Regions from separate parts of the Psychrobacillus sp. NPDC096426 genome, predicted to be linked through region 1. Evidence: predicted binding sites of a transcription regulator. Region 1 holds the regulator's gene; each other region holds the start of a gene.
What was found. Region 1 encodes LexA, which represses DNA repair genes until DNA is damaged. Its sites were predicted from a motif close to CGAACATATGTTCG; they were not measured.
Positions count from the first base shown of each region.

Region 2: uvrB (excinuclease ABC subunit UvrB) is a predicted target of LexA. The motif match lies at 2,649-2,662, and genes of this name have one in related genera.
Region 3: recA (recombinase RecA) is a predicted target of LexA. The motif match lies at 2,235-2,248, and genes of this name have one in related genera.

Region 1 is NZ_JBIWEX010000011.1:95,079-100,014, reverse strand. Features, by position in the region: gene ACIQYS_RS11325 (substrate-binding periplasmic protein) at 57-875, shown strand; gene ACIQYS_RS11320 (amino acid ABC transporter permease) at 893-1,534, shown strand; gene ACIQYS_RS11315 (amino acid ABC transporter ATP-binding protein) at 1,548-2,294, shown strand; gene ACIQYS_RS11310 (OsmC family protein) at 2,315-2,746, shown strand; gene lexA (transcriptional repressor LexA) at 2,885-3,496, opposite strand; gene yneA (cell division suppressor protein YneA) at 3,672-3,989, shown strand; gene ACIQYS_RS11295 (YneB family resolvase-like protein) at 3,986-4,633, shown strand; gene ACIQYS_RS11290 (DUF896 domain-containing protein) at 4,699-4,932, shown strand.
Region 2 is NZ_JBIWEX010000019.1:28,612-33,547, reverse strand. Features, by position in the region: gene uvrA (excinuclease ABC subunit UvrA) at 1-595, opposite strand, end outside; gene uvrB (excinuclease ABC subunit UvrB) at 601-2,583, opposite strand; gene ACIQYS_RS15585 (IDEAL domain-containing protein) at 2,721-2,957, opposite strand; gene ACIQYS_RS15580 (competence protein ComK) at 3,136-3,678, shown strand; gene ACIQYS_RS15575 (YhjD family protein) at 3,675-4,040, opposite strand; gene ACIQYS_RS15570 (EAL and HDOD domain-containing protein) at 4,884-4,936, opposite strand, start outside.
Region 3 is NZ_JBIWEX010000003.1:98,340-103,275, forward strand. Features, by position in the region: gene rny (ribonuclease Y) at 1-664, opposite strand, end outside; gene recA (recombinase RecA) at 1,087-2,151, opposite strand; gene ACIQYS_RS03895 (competence/damage-inducible protein A) at 2,335-3,582, opposite strand; gene pgsA (CDP-diacylglycerol--glycerol-3-phosphate 3-phosphatidyltransferase) at 3,598-4,176, opposite strand; gene ACIQYS_RS03905 (helix-turn-helix domain-containing protein) at 4,227-4,936, opposite strand, start outside.

The sequences.
Region 1 (4,936 bases):
ATGGCTAGTAATCTAATAGGCTTTTAAAGGCTAATGAATGACACTAATAGGAGGAAATAATGATGAAAAAAAGTAAATTTCTATTGAGTTTAGTAGCTGCGGTAGTATTACTGTTAGCAGCATGTGGAAATAATACAAGTAAAAAAAATGACAAAAACACATTACAAGCAATTCAAGACAAAGGGGAAATAACAGTCGGGATAATGGGTACATACGCACCGTATAATTTTATGAACAAAGAGAAAGCATACGATGGGTTTGACGTAGACATAGCAAAAGAATTAGCAAAACGTTTAGGTGTGGAAGCTAATTTTGTTGCACAAGAATTCTCAGGTTTAATCCCTGGATTGCAAAAAGGTAAATTCGATATGTTAGTTAGCCAAGTGACAATAACAGAAGATCGACAAAAACAATTAGATTTCACACAACCTTATATTACAAATGATGTAAAAGTAATTGTGAAAGAAGATAATACAACTGTTCGATCAGTAGAAGATTTCAAAGGCAAAAAAATTGCTGTTGGTTTAGGGACGAATGATGAAGCCTTTCTACGTAATGATCTGATGTCAAAAGTTGGTGACTTCCAGATCAATACATACGACGATGTCATCACAACACTGAAAGATTTAGATGCGGGGCGAGTAGATGCAACGATCAACAATGCATATGCTTTAAAACCAATTGTTGAAGAAAACGGATTTAAAGTAAAAGCGGTCGGTGCACCGATTAAATCGGATCAAGCTGCTGTAGCTGTTAAAAAAGGAAATACAGATTTAGTAGCTGCATTGAATAAAGCGTTAGATGAAATGAAACAAGATGGCACGTATAAAGAAATTTTCGTTAAGTGGTTTGATGAAGAACCGAAAGCCGAGTAAGGGAAGAGGTAGTTTACATGGATATGATAATAGATAATATTCCCTTTTTATTAAAAGGAGCATATTATACGTTATTAATTACGGTGGTATCTATGTTTTTCGGCTTGATCATCGGTTTGATAACAGCGATTGCGCGCTTAAAGGGCAATCGCTTCTTTCGTAATGTAGCGAGAGTGTACGTATCGATTATTCGGGGAACACCACCACTAGTTCAAATTTTTATCGTGTATTTTGGACTAGTTGATTTTGGCATTGAGTTAGGCTCGTTGACAGCTGCTTATATTGCGTTAAGTATTAATATCGGTGCTTATGTATCGGAGGCATTCCGTGGTGCAATCCAAGCTGTGCCAGCGGGGCAAACAGAAGCTGCGCTTGCGACTGGAATGACAGAAGCACAAGCTATTCGACGTATTGTGATCCCACAAGCAATACGCATTGCGATTCCACCACTTGGGAATACATTTGTTGGGATGTTAAAAGAGACTTCGTTAGTTTCTGGTATTGCAGTGACGGAGCTAATGCGCTCTGCACAATTATTAATCGCGCAATATTACGTTTATATGCCATTTTACTTAACGATAGCTTTAATGTATTGGATCATGAGTACGGTATTTACATTTATATTGAATAAATTAGAAAAACGATTATCTGTTTACTAAAGGGGGAAAAGTCATGATACAAGTGGATGATCTATCGAAAAGCTTTGATCAAAATGAAGTATTAAAGCATATTTCATTGACGATTCCCGCTCATCAAGTAGTAGCTGTTATTGGACCTAGTGGTTCGGGAAAGAGTACGTTTTTACGTTGTTTAAATGGACTGGAGACGATTACTAGTGGGGTTATTTCTGTTAATAATCATCAAATAAACGCAACGGATTCGAAAAAAATCCAACAAAAAACGATTCATGCGATCCGTCAAAATACTGGAATGGTTTTCCAACAATTTAACTTATACCCCCATAAAACGGTGATTGAAAATGTAATGGAAGCCATTGTTGTTGTGAAAAAACAATCAAAAGAACAAGCGAAAACGATCGCTTCCCAACTGTTGAAACGGGTCGGTTTGCAGGAAAAAGAAGATGTATATCCTTCGAAACTATCAGGAGGACAACAACAACGTGTAGCAATTGCACGTGCACTTGCAATGGAACCGAAAATTATGTTATTTGATGAACCTACTTCTGCATTAGATCCTGAATTAGTTGGAGAAGTATTAAAAGTGATGAAAGAGTTAGCGGACGAAGGGATGACAATGGTCATCGTTACACATGAGATGAAGTTTGCACAAGATGCGGCAGATCGTATTTTATTTATGGCAGATGGTCAAATTGTAGAAGATGCAGAACCGAAAACGTTTTTTGCACATCCTTCTACAGAACGAGCACAGAAATTTTTAGCAAAAATAAATGAATTTTAAATAAAGGAGCATGATGACTAATGGAAATAAAAGCAAAATGGCAAGGTGGACGAGCGTTTGAAGCAAAAGGGCCGTCTGGTTATCCAATGGTAATGGATGCTACGGCAAATTACGGAGGACTTGGACAAGCACCAACACCAACCGAAATGTTACTTAGTTCGTTAGCGGGGTGCATTGGAATTGACGTTACAATGATTTTAAAACCACATTTAGAAAAAATTGAATCAATTGAAATTACAGTGGACGGGGCTCGTCGTGAAGAATTACCAACTGCATTTACTGCTGCTGCCTTATTATTCGACATAAAAGGGGATATCGATGCGAAAAAAGTCATTCGAGCTATCAAACTTGGAGAAGAAAAATATTGCGCTGTTTCTGCTTCATTGAAAGCCGAAATAACGTATCATCTAATCCTAAACGGGAAAGAAGTAGAAATGCAAACAGAAGCATAAAACAAAACCCTCTCATCTACAAAAGATGAGAGGGTTTTTCGATGATTTAAACGAAAATGTCCACTTTTCGTTTAAATATGATATCGGCTCTTAGTCATCATACGGACATTCGTATCATTTGTCAAGTTTGCGAGAATTCTATTGAATATGACGGTATACTCCAACTACTTTTCCGAGAATTGATACTTGGTTAACGATAATTGGATCCATTGAAGAATTCTCCGGCTGTAAGCGGAAGTATGATTTTTCTTTGAAAAAACGTTTGACCGTAGCTTCATCATCTTCAGTCATAGCGACAACAATGTCCCCATTATTTGCAGATTGCTGCTGTTTTACGACTACATAATCTCCATTCAAAATTCCCGCCTCAATCATGCTATCTCCCATAATCTCTAACATAAATAAATGATCATCGGGCGTACCAAACGTTTCAGGCAGTGGGAAAAATTCTTCGATATTTTCAATGGCAGTAATCGGAAGCCCAGCTGTTACTTTACCTACTAGTGGAACATGTACAACACCTTGTTTTTCGGCAATACCATCTAATATTTCAATTGCGCGTGGTTTCGTTGGGTCTCTTCTAATAAGTCCTTTACTTTCCAGGCGAGCTAGATGCCCATGCACAGTTGAACTCGATGCTAGTCCAACAGCTTCGCCAATTTCACGTACAGAAGGCGGATACCCTTTTGTACGAACCTCTTCCTTAATAAAAGCTAAAATGTCCTCTTGTCTTTTCGACGCTTTTTTCAATGAGTTCACCTCTTTTTAATAGTCATTTTCATACTAAATTCTTTCTTACTATTAGTATAACAGTCTCTCACACTTTATGCAAACATAGGTTCTAATAATTGTTGACAAAAACAAATGTTCGCTTTATTATTAGAACATACATTCCGAACAAACATTCTAATTAGGGGGATTTCACATGAATTGGATGAAAAAAAACTATTTTATTACTTTATTTTTAGGATTAAGTGTTGCTTTTTTTATGACACTAATAATCTCCAATACAATGTCGACAGAACAACATTATCAAATTAAAATAGAACAAGGTGACTCTTTATGGGAACTTGCAAATAAGTTTGCAATGAACGAACCAAAAGAAGCATGGATAAAAAACGTGATGGTCATGAATAACCTACAAACCTCCCATATTAAAGCAGGGGACATGCTTGTCATTCCGGAGGTAAAAGATAATTTTCATTTCGATCATGGTACAGAGATAGCGAGTGATAGTAATTGAAAGCAGTAATATATTGCCGTGTAAGTACGGAAAAAGAAACACAAGAATCTTCTTTAACTAGACAACAAGAAGAATTAATGGAATTTGCACAGAGTCAAGGTTATGAAGTTAGCGAAGTTTTTACAGACCAACATAGTGGTTATGATATTCAACGCGACGGGTTACTTGACTTACTCACATATGTAAAAGACTTCGATATTACTGCAGTTTTTGTCCAAGATGAGACCCGGATAGGTCGCGGAAATGGTCGAATGGCTGTGCTCCATTTACTCCAAAAAACAAATACTTCTGTCTTCACTTTACAAGATAAAGGAATATTAAATTTAAATGAGATGGATTCCATGTTGTTAGAAATTTTAGCACTTGTGGAGGAGTATCAACGAAAACTTCATAATGCGAAGATAAAGCGGGGTATGAAGCGAGCAGTTTCGCAAGGATTTCGACCAGAGAAAAACTTAAAAGCAAAGGGAAATCCGGAAGGAAGAGAACGGATTGATGCACCCGTTGATGAAATTGTAAGACTTCGAAATGCCGGGTTAACGTACGAAGAAATAGCATCCACTTTAAAAGGATTAGGCTTTGAAATTAGTAAAGCAACTGTTCATCGCAGATATATTGAATTTATGGAGTCTCAGGAAGTGTAAAGACTTGCACTCTGTCTGTTTTTTCCTTACCTTTATAAGAGGTACAAAAGGAAAGGATGATTTATATGTTAAGTAAACAAAAACTAGCACGCATTAGCGAGCTCTCCAAAAAATCTAAAACAACAGGATTATCGATAGAAGAAGCCAAAGAACAAAGCGCACTAAGAAAAGAATACTTAGAAACGTTTCGATCTACAATGAGGGATACAATTGAAAGTGTTAAAATTATTGACCCCGCTGGAAATGACGTCACTCCTCCGAAGGTGCAACAAGCGAAAAAAGGGAAGTTTTTGAATTAATTAA
Region 2 (4,936 bases), on a different contig from region 1:
TTTTATTTTTATCTAAATTTATATCATCATCTAGATCTGTGATTTCTCCATCTATTCGAACACGTACATAGCCTTGCTTTTTCATGTCTTCCAGTAACTTCACATGCGTCCCTTTACGTCCGGATACAATTGGTGCTAATACTTGCATTTTCGTTCTTTCCGGATACTCACTTAGTCGATCAACCATTTGTTCAATCGTTTGAGAAGATATTTCAATTCCATGTGTAGGACATATTGGTTTTCCGACACGAGCAAATAATAATCGTAAATAATCATATATTTCCGTAACAGTCGCTACAGTAGATCTTGGATTTTTACTTGTCGTCTTTTGGTCGATGGAAATAGCTGGCGAAAGTCCATCAATGACGTCGACATCCGGTTTATCCATTTGCCCTAAAAATTGTCTTGCATAGGCGGATAATGATTCTACATATCGGCGTTGACCTTCCGCATAGATAGTATCGAATGCTAAAGACGATTTACCCGATCCCGACAATCCAGTCATAACAACAAGCTTGTCTCTTGGTATTTTTAAGCTGACGTTCTTTAAATTATGTGCCCGAGCACCTTCTATAATAATTTCTTGGTTTTTCACCTGGTTCACCCTTCCAACTTCAGTTCAAGAATTGCATCGCGCAATTGTGCCGCACGTTCAAAATTAAGTGCTTTAGCAGCATCTTTCATTTCTTTTTCTAAATTTTGTAGTAGTGTATCTTTTTCTTCTTTAGTTAAAGGTTTACCACTCGTTAACTGCTGAGCATAAGTTGCTTCTTCTTCTGCCACTTGAGTTGCACGAATAACTTCTCGAATTTTCTTTTCAATTGTTTTCGGAGTGATTCCATGCTTTTCATTATATTCCATTTGAATTGTACGACGTCGTTTTGTTTCATCTATTGCTTTTTGCATGGAGTCCGTCATTTTATCTGCATACATTATTACTTCGCCATTCGAATTTCTCGCTGCACGTCCTATTGTTTGTATTAATGAACGCTCCGAACGTAAAAAACCTTCCTTATCTGCATCTAAAATCGCAACCAGCGACACTTCTGGTAGGTCAAGCCCTTCCCTTAACAAGTTGATTCCGATAAGGACATCATATGTTCCTAAACGAAGATCTCTTATTATTTCAATTCGCTCTAATGTTTTTACTTCCGAATGTAAATACTGCACTTTAATGCCGATCTCTTTTAAATAATCTGTTAAATCTTCCGACATTTTCTTCGTTAATGTCGTTATAAGCACCCGTTCATTTTTCGCCGTACGTTCTTGTATTTCATTGATCAGATCATCAATTTGTCCTTCAATCGGCTTCAATGTAATAATCGGATCCAATAACCCAGTCGGGCGAATGATTTGTTCAACCATTTCAGGTGTATGTTCTAGCTCATAAGGTCCAGGTGTTGCTGATACATATACTGCTTGATGGACGTGATCTTCAAATTCGCTAAAAGTAAGTGGTCTGTTATCAAGTGCAGACGGTAACCGGAAACCATGGTTTACTAATACTGATTTCCTCGCTTGGTCTCCATTAAACATTCCTCTAACTTGTGGTAATGAAACATGGCTTTCGTCCACTACTAATAAAAAGTCTTTTGGAAAATAGTCTAATAATGTATACGGAGTTGCCCCTGCTTCTCGTAAAGTGAGATGACGGGAATAGTTTTCAATACCTGAACAAAAGCCCATTTCCCGCATCATTTCTAAATCATAGTTTGTCCTTTGCTCCAACCGTTGAGCTTCTAGTAACTTATCTTCATCTCGTAGTACCTTTAATTGTTCTTCTAACTCTTTTTCAATATTCTCTATAGCAAGTAGCATCTTTTCTTCTCGTGTAACGAAGTGAGATGCTGGGAATATGGCTACATGCTCACGTTCTGCCATTATTTCCCCAGTCAGAGCGTCTACTTCTCGAATTCTGTCGATTTCATCGCCGAAAAACTCTACTCGAAGACATTTTTCATCTCTTGATGCTGGGAAAATTTCGACAACATCCCCACGTACACGGAAAGTTCCTCGTGTAAAATTCATATCGTTTCGTTCGTATTGGATATCGACTAGTTTCCGAAGCAACTGATTTCGCTCAATTTCCATTCCTGTTCGAAGCGAAACGACCAATTCTCTGTATTCCTCTGGATTCCCTAGTCCGTATATACAAGAAACTGATGCAATAATAATGACATCTTTTCTTTCGAATAATGATGATGTAGCAGAGTGTCGAAGTTTATCAATTTCTTCGTTAATGCTTGAATCTTTTTCAATATACGTATCTGTTTGAGGTACATATGCTTCTGGCTGGAAATAGTCGTAATAACTAACAAAGTATTCGACAGCATTATTAGGAAAGAACTCTTTAAATTCGCTATACAGCTGTCCCGCAAGTGTTTTGTTATGTGCCATTATAAGGGTTGGCTTGTTCGTTTGTTGAATAACATTTGAAATCGTAAACGTTTTCCCAGTACCTGTTGCACCAAGCAATGTTTGATGTTTTTTCCCTGTTTGTACACCTTTTACTAATTCTTTTATTGCTTCTATTTGATCTCCTGCTGGCTCATACGGAGCTTGCAAATCGAAAATTTGTTCCATACATAAGCCTCCCACCAATTGATTAATTTCAGTTTAACATACTCTTTTTTTGAACACTAATAAAACGAACGTATGTTTTTTAACATTATTATTTGTGCATAATAAAAGCCGCTCTGCATAAGCGGCTAATATATCCATTACTTTGGATTATTTAATTGTTGTAGAGCATTGGCATATTGTGTAAATGCCTTTTTGTCTTTCTGATCAAGTGCCTCATCTATCAATTCTAATAAACGTTTACTACTTTGTTCCCGGTGGATAATGTTCAAAAACATATCTAGATAAATTTCGTTCAACAGTTTTTCTGCGGAGCTTTCTTTCCCTGGCTGACCCATTGCTCTTAAAAAATCTGCATATGAATATTGTTTGTCCATTTCCATCACCCCGATGCCTTTTTTTCATTATATAAAAGCTCAACGTGAGTTGCAAACATTTTTAGAAAATTAAGATTTTATAATTAATGATAAAAATTTTAAAAATTCGACATATTTACTTGATTTTTTTCCAAATTTAACTATAATCGAGTTATAACTTACTAAGGAGTGAATGTATATGTTCAATAAAAAAGACGAAAAATCTTTCCTAGTTTCATTTGACACCGCTGTACTTCAACCAATTGTAATTAATAACAAAGTTTTCACAAAAGCTATTAGCTATTCGGGTGAATCTAAAATAATAGGTAAAAAGCCGTACGATATCGTCCGGTATTCTTGTTCCTATTACGGCTCTACGTTTCAACAATCCACTAAATTATCGAAAGAAGCTATTGGAAATTATTTGAAGCTTCCTATTCTTATCGCACACGACTTTGGGAGTCCTTGTATTTTAATCCCTATCCTTTCTCCAAAATCTGATTTAAATACATGGTTTTCTCTTGGAGCCATCGAATCTTTTTATCCTTCCGAAGGTGGTTGCACGATAGTTTTAGCAAACGGACAAATGATACAAGTACCTTCTTCTCCAAATACAATTAGCCGACAAGTTGGATTTGCCAACCTTTTAAATATGCACTTCTTAAAAAGAATGAGTCATCTAGTAAATAAAGGATTTATCACTTCTCGCAATCCACTATTTCAAAAAGATTTATTTGGTTAATGTGCATTTTCCACAATCGCCAAATACATCGTGAGTAGTTCTTCCACTCGGTTGCGGAGTCGGACATTTAGATAACGACGATGTTCTTCATAGCCTCCATGAAAAAATACATATTCCGTGAACATATCATCGCCTTCTCCGCGAAGAACTTTCATACTATGCCTTTTCATATAAATATGTGTCTTTTTCAATTCTTTTTGAACTTGCTTTGCTGCTCCTTCTACCATAGCTACATACGGACGCTTTAACTTAAAGGGACCTCTTTCAAAATTCATTCGATCCTTCTCTAAAATAGTTAATACCATCGGGAGATAAATCATATTTTCTAAATAAGGCATGGCCTCTTCCGATATTAATGGCATTTCGCATTCTCCTTTTAACGAACGTTTGTTCTCATTTCATTATACAACTTTTAAAGGGAAAAGCAACAATTAAGAACAAGTACTTTTTAGGGATAATGCGTCGTAAGAAAGCTCTGTTAAGTGTCCTCTGGGATTTCCGCTTCAGGGCGGATGCTTTCCGTGGGGTGAGCGATGAGCCTTCACCGCCGCTTGCGCGTACGTTGTGAAGTCTCACCTGACTCACTTTATCCCACTGGAGTCACCGCCCTTTCGCTCCAATCCAAAAGGAATTGCTTATTTATCAGTACCGACTCGCTAAGACTAAATATTATGCAGTTTTTCACATGTGTGCATCCAGAAAATGACTTTGGGTAATAAATCAGTCATGGAAAGCAACCAATTCTTGAAATAACAAGTTTACTTGGAATGAGACGCCGATGAATAAGGTGGTTTATCCCAACAAATGGTTGAGTTAATTAGGCTTTTATCCAATTCCTTTTATGTAGAGACAGCATTTTCTAATTAGGTTTACTAAATAGCACACAGTGAACCTGAGCAATTTACATCTCCGAACTGCAGACACTAAATTAGAAAGAAATTCTCATGGATTGAAGCGGAAGGGCGGCGACTCCTGCCGGATGAGTGAGACAGATGAACCATCGCAGGTGAACGCGCAGCGTCGGCGATGGTTCATCGCTCACCCGGCGGAAAGCGTCCGCCCTGCAGTGAAAATCACAGCGGACACTTCACTTCTTACGACGCACTATACCTATAATGCGAATTAACTCAAACTCTTCTAATATGTCTTGGCGTCTTTATTTGAATACAATTAAAAAAACTACCAATCAAAAAAAGACATGGTAGTTAGTCTATAATTTCAGTTGCCCAACGCCTTGCATCTAGATAAAGCGCGTTTA
Region 3 (4,936 bases), on a different contig from region 1:
TCATTTCGTCATTCGGTAGATTAACAACGGAAACAGTTGTTTCTGCTACATGATCAGCTGCAAATCGTTGTAACGCGAGTGAAAGAATTTCACGAGCCTTCTTATCAGACTCTTCTTTTGCTCTTGTCTCTGATTCTTTCGTCATTACAGCAATATCAGTAGCAAGCTCATTTTCTACTTCTCGAAGAATAACTGCTCTTGCTTCTTCACGAGTTAACGTAGAAATTCGTTCAAGTTCACTTTGTTGTTTATCAACAAGCTCGTCCACTTTACTTTCTTTCCGTTCGATATGCTGTTGTCTTTCGGTTAGAGCATCTTCTTTACGCTCAAGACCTACTTCTCTCTTGTTTAGAGCATCATCCTTACGATCAAGGTTCTCTTCTCTTTGTAATAACCGATTTTCCTGTTTTTGCAGTTCCATACGGCGTTCACGGATGTCAGATTCTGCTTCATTTCGTAATTGGTGAGTTTCATCTTTGGCTTCTAATAGTGCTTCTTTCTTTAATGCTTCTGCTTCTCGCTTTGCTTCATCTAAGATGAGTGCAGAAGTTTGTTTTGCACCAGTCACTTTTGAATCGTTCACTTTTTTAAGATAATTATAACCAACAACGGCACCGACAAACAGACCAAGCAAAGCGGAGATGATAATTTCCAATAATGGCATTCGAACACCCCCTATTGCTATTCTTTTTAAGTTTCAGTCGGCTCATATATGCACGTGTATACATGTATTGCCTTTTCATTATTTAGTAAAGAAATTATACAGTTTTAATTGTATAGATGTAGAAATACTCTGTCAAGGAAACGATAGGAATATTATTGATTTCACAAGCTTTTTTATGGAGAAAAGACCTAGTGTTCTAAAGGAACGCAACTGTTTGCTGAAACTTTACTTCATGAAATAGAAATAATGCTTCATAAAGAAAAGTCCGTTAGGATTTCCGCTACAGGGCCGACACTGAATCGAGCTTTTTAAGACGCATTATTCCTAAAAAGAGAAGAAAGAAACGTCAAATCGGAAAACAAGCTAGTACTTTCTGGTCGATAAAAAAAAGCCCCTCAACAAGTTGAGAGACTTTGATTATTTTATTCTTCATCTAATAATAAATCAAATTCTGCGTCGTCTTCTTCCTCTACTTCATGGCCACCGATTGTTAAGGCACTTGCCATTCCAAGAGATTCACGAATCTTTAAAGAAATCTCATTTTTAATAGTTGGGTTTTCTTTTAAGTATTGTTTTACATTTTCTCTACCTTGCCCAATTCGTTCTTCATTGTAAGCATACCATGAACCACTTTTTTGAATAATATCAAACTCTGAACCGATGTCGACAATTTCTCCTTCTTGAGAAATTCCTTCACCGTACATAATATCTACTTCAGCAGTTCTAAATGGTGGTGCTACTTTGTTTTTTACAACTTTTATTTTAGTTTTGTTCCCCATTATATCTGTGCCTTGTTTAATCGCTTCTGCACGTCTAACTTCTAAACGGACTGAACTATAGAATTTAAGTGCGCGACCACCTGGTGTAGTTTCCGGATTTCCGAACATTACTCCAATTTTTTCACGAACTTGGTTGATGAAAATTGCGATTGTATTCGATTTATTAATAACACCTGAAAGTTTACGTAATGCTTGAGACATTAGTCGAGCTTGAAGACCCATATGTGAATCTCCCATTTCTCCTTCAATTTCAGCTTTAGGTACTAAAGCTGCAACCGAGTCAATTACTAAAATCTCAATTGCACCACTACGCACTAGTGCTTCTGCAATTTCAAGCGCTTGCTCCCCTGTATCTGGTTGAGATAATAATAATTCATCAATATTAACACCAAGTTTTTGTGCATAAACTGGATCTAATGCATGCTCTGCATCGATAAATGCTGCTTGACCACCAGTTTTTTGTACTTCTGCAATGGCATGTAGAGCAACAGTGGTTTTACCCGAGCTCTCAGGACCGTATATTTCAATAATACGTCCTCTTGGATATCCACCTATTCCTAGTGCTGCATCAAGTGCTAAAGAACCACTTGAAGAAGTGGATATTTCACGGTCTGTTTTTTCTCCTAATTTCATAACAGAACCTTTACCGAACTGCTTCTCTATTTGCTTTAACGCCATCTCAAGCGCCGCTTTACGATCATTAGACAATTATATTTCCTCCTTAGAAGATTCTCTGTTTTTTATTTCTATGTTTACTATACTAGGTTTTTGAGAAATATACAAGAAAAAAGCGAACGTTTATTCGTTAATTTTTACGACTATTTCATTTTGGTCGCTAAAAACAGCCCAAAATTCAATTTTAGGCTGTTTTTTATATTCAAAATTTATTTTCTACAATCCTCGGTCATGAAGTAATCGTATTAAATAATGGATCGTAAACTTCACCGCTCTTAGTCTGTTCGTATTCCGCATACCTGATAAGTTTAACTTGTAGGAAATAGGTGCTAAATCGTCGAATGCAATGCCAATCCAAACCGTTCCTGCCGGTTGTCCGCCATGCCCATCTGGTCCAGCTGCTCCTGTAATACCGACACCAATATTAGTACCAAACTTCTCTTTTACTCGCACAGCCATTTCTTCTGCACATTGACTAGAAACGACGCTAAATTCTTTAATTGTCGTTTCCTTGACACCTAGTTGCTTTACTTTTATATCTTCGGTGTACGTAATCATCCCACCAACTAATGCCTGCCCCATACCGGAGACCGCAGCTAGTTCTGATTGAAATAAGCCGGCCGTCATACTTTCAGCAGCAGAGATCGTTAAATTATTTTCAACAAGTATATCTCGTAGTGTCGATGCAAGGGAATCATTATTGTATCCATACACAAACTTCCCAACTCGATTGAAAATTTCCGTTTGAAGCGCATCAATTAGTTTCCAAGCTTCTTCTTCCGTATCGCTTTTAGCAGTTAGTCGTAAGGTCACTTCTCCATCAGATGCAAGCGGGGCAAGCGTTGGATTTGTTTGATTGTACAATAGATCCTGTACTTCCGTTTCTAGCTCTGCTTCCCCAATTCCATAAAATCGAATGACATGAGACTTAATGATGGCTTCGTGATGTAATAGCTTTGAAAGAAGAGGCTTTGCTTCGAATTGGAACATGGGCTCCATTTCTTTTGGTGGACCTGGAAGTAAAATATAGGAATGCGTTTCTGTCGATAGCAGCATTCCTGGTGCCATCCCGTGCTTGTTTTCTAAAACAGTGCAACCTTCCAAGACAAGCGCTTGTTTTTTATTGTTTTCTGTCATTTTTCGATTCATGCGTTGGAAGAAATCTTCAATATAAATGAGTGCATGATGATCTAAAACAAGACTTTTGTTTAAATGTCTCGAGATTGTCTCTTTCGTTAAATCATCTTTAGTAGGTCCTAATCCTCCAGTAAAAATGATTAAGTCTGCTCGATTCTCCGCAATTTTAATGGAGTCTACTAACCGATTAGGATTATCGCCAACGACAGTATGATAGTATACATCGATACCTAACTCTGCTAATTGGGAAGAAATGAACCTTGCATTTGTATTAGGAATTTGCCCTAATAATAACTCGGAGCCAACTGCAATAATTTCAGCTTTCATGTGAAAACTTCCTTCCTACTTAGAATCCAATAACACTTTACGATTTAGATAAAAATAATCAAATCCGGACCATAATGTAAAGAATAAACAAACATACAACATAATCATATCGAACGGAATATGGAACATTTCAAAAAATACATTTCCTAATAATAATGATGAAACCGCAATAATTTGCGTCCACATTTTAATCTTACCAAGCTGGTTAGCAGCAACTACTTCTCCTTCGTTTGCAAGGATTAAACGTAGACCAGTTACCGCAAACTCACGGCTAATAATTACAATAACTACCCAAGCTGGAGCTGTTCCAAGTTGGACTAAAATAATTAGTGCAGCAGATACAAGTAATTTATCTGCCAGTGGGTCCAAAAATTTCCCCATATTCGTTACTAAATTATATTTTCTCGCATAGTAACCATCAATAAAGTCCGTAATCGATGCGATAATGAAAATAATAGCTCCAATTAAATGCCCTACTGGAATCGTTGCACCAAGAAAACTGACATCACCCCAGTTAAAAGGGACAAGCATAAAAAACATAAATACTGGTATTAAAAAAATGCGGAACATCGTAATTTGATTTGGTATATTCATTTATATGTAACTCCTTTCGTTTTCAAACAAAATAGCCATCTAAAAGATGACTATTTTTGAAACTGTATGACTAAGTTTTGTGTAGCTCTATCGGTTGGGAATTCAACTACTTGATCATTCATATATACTGTATTACCAGGTGTCGAACCAATACGTACGCGAACTCTAGATGAACTAGCTACATCTAATTCAAAAGTCTGACCAGCTGCTATTTCTTGGTCAACCAAAATTTTGTTATCTTGGTCTCTTATGTTCAACCAAGTTCTATTTGTCGTAACCAATTTGACTACATAGTTTTCAGCACCAGTTAAATCATACGTAGACGTTTCCCCTTGTGTTTCCACAAACGTTAGTTGCTCGGCGATAACCGGCTCTTCTACTTCTTCCTCAACAGGTTCTTCTGGATCAGCTTGTTCTTCCACTACCGGGTCTTTTGGGTTTTGCTCCGTTTGAGGCTGTTGTTCGAACATCACTTCATCAGTTGGTTCAAGTAGATCTTTGGAATCTCCTGGTTTATTTTGATATAAAGTCCAAACAATTACAATAATCGCGATAATAAATAGTGCAACGACGATCATCGGAAAAACTTCCATAAGCTTATTTGAAGAGCGTCCCCCTAAAGTTCGTCTAGATGGGATCGCTGGAATACTTTTAGATACTTCATCATTTGAAGGAGAAGGAATATCCGTTTTGTACGTTTCCAAAAGTTCGTCTCCATTTAAACCGACTGCCTCTGCATATTGCTTAATAAACGCGCGCA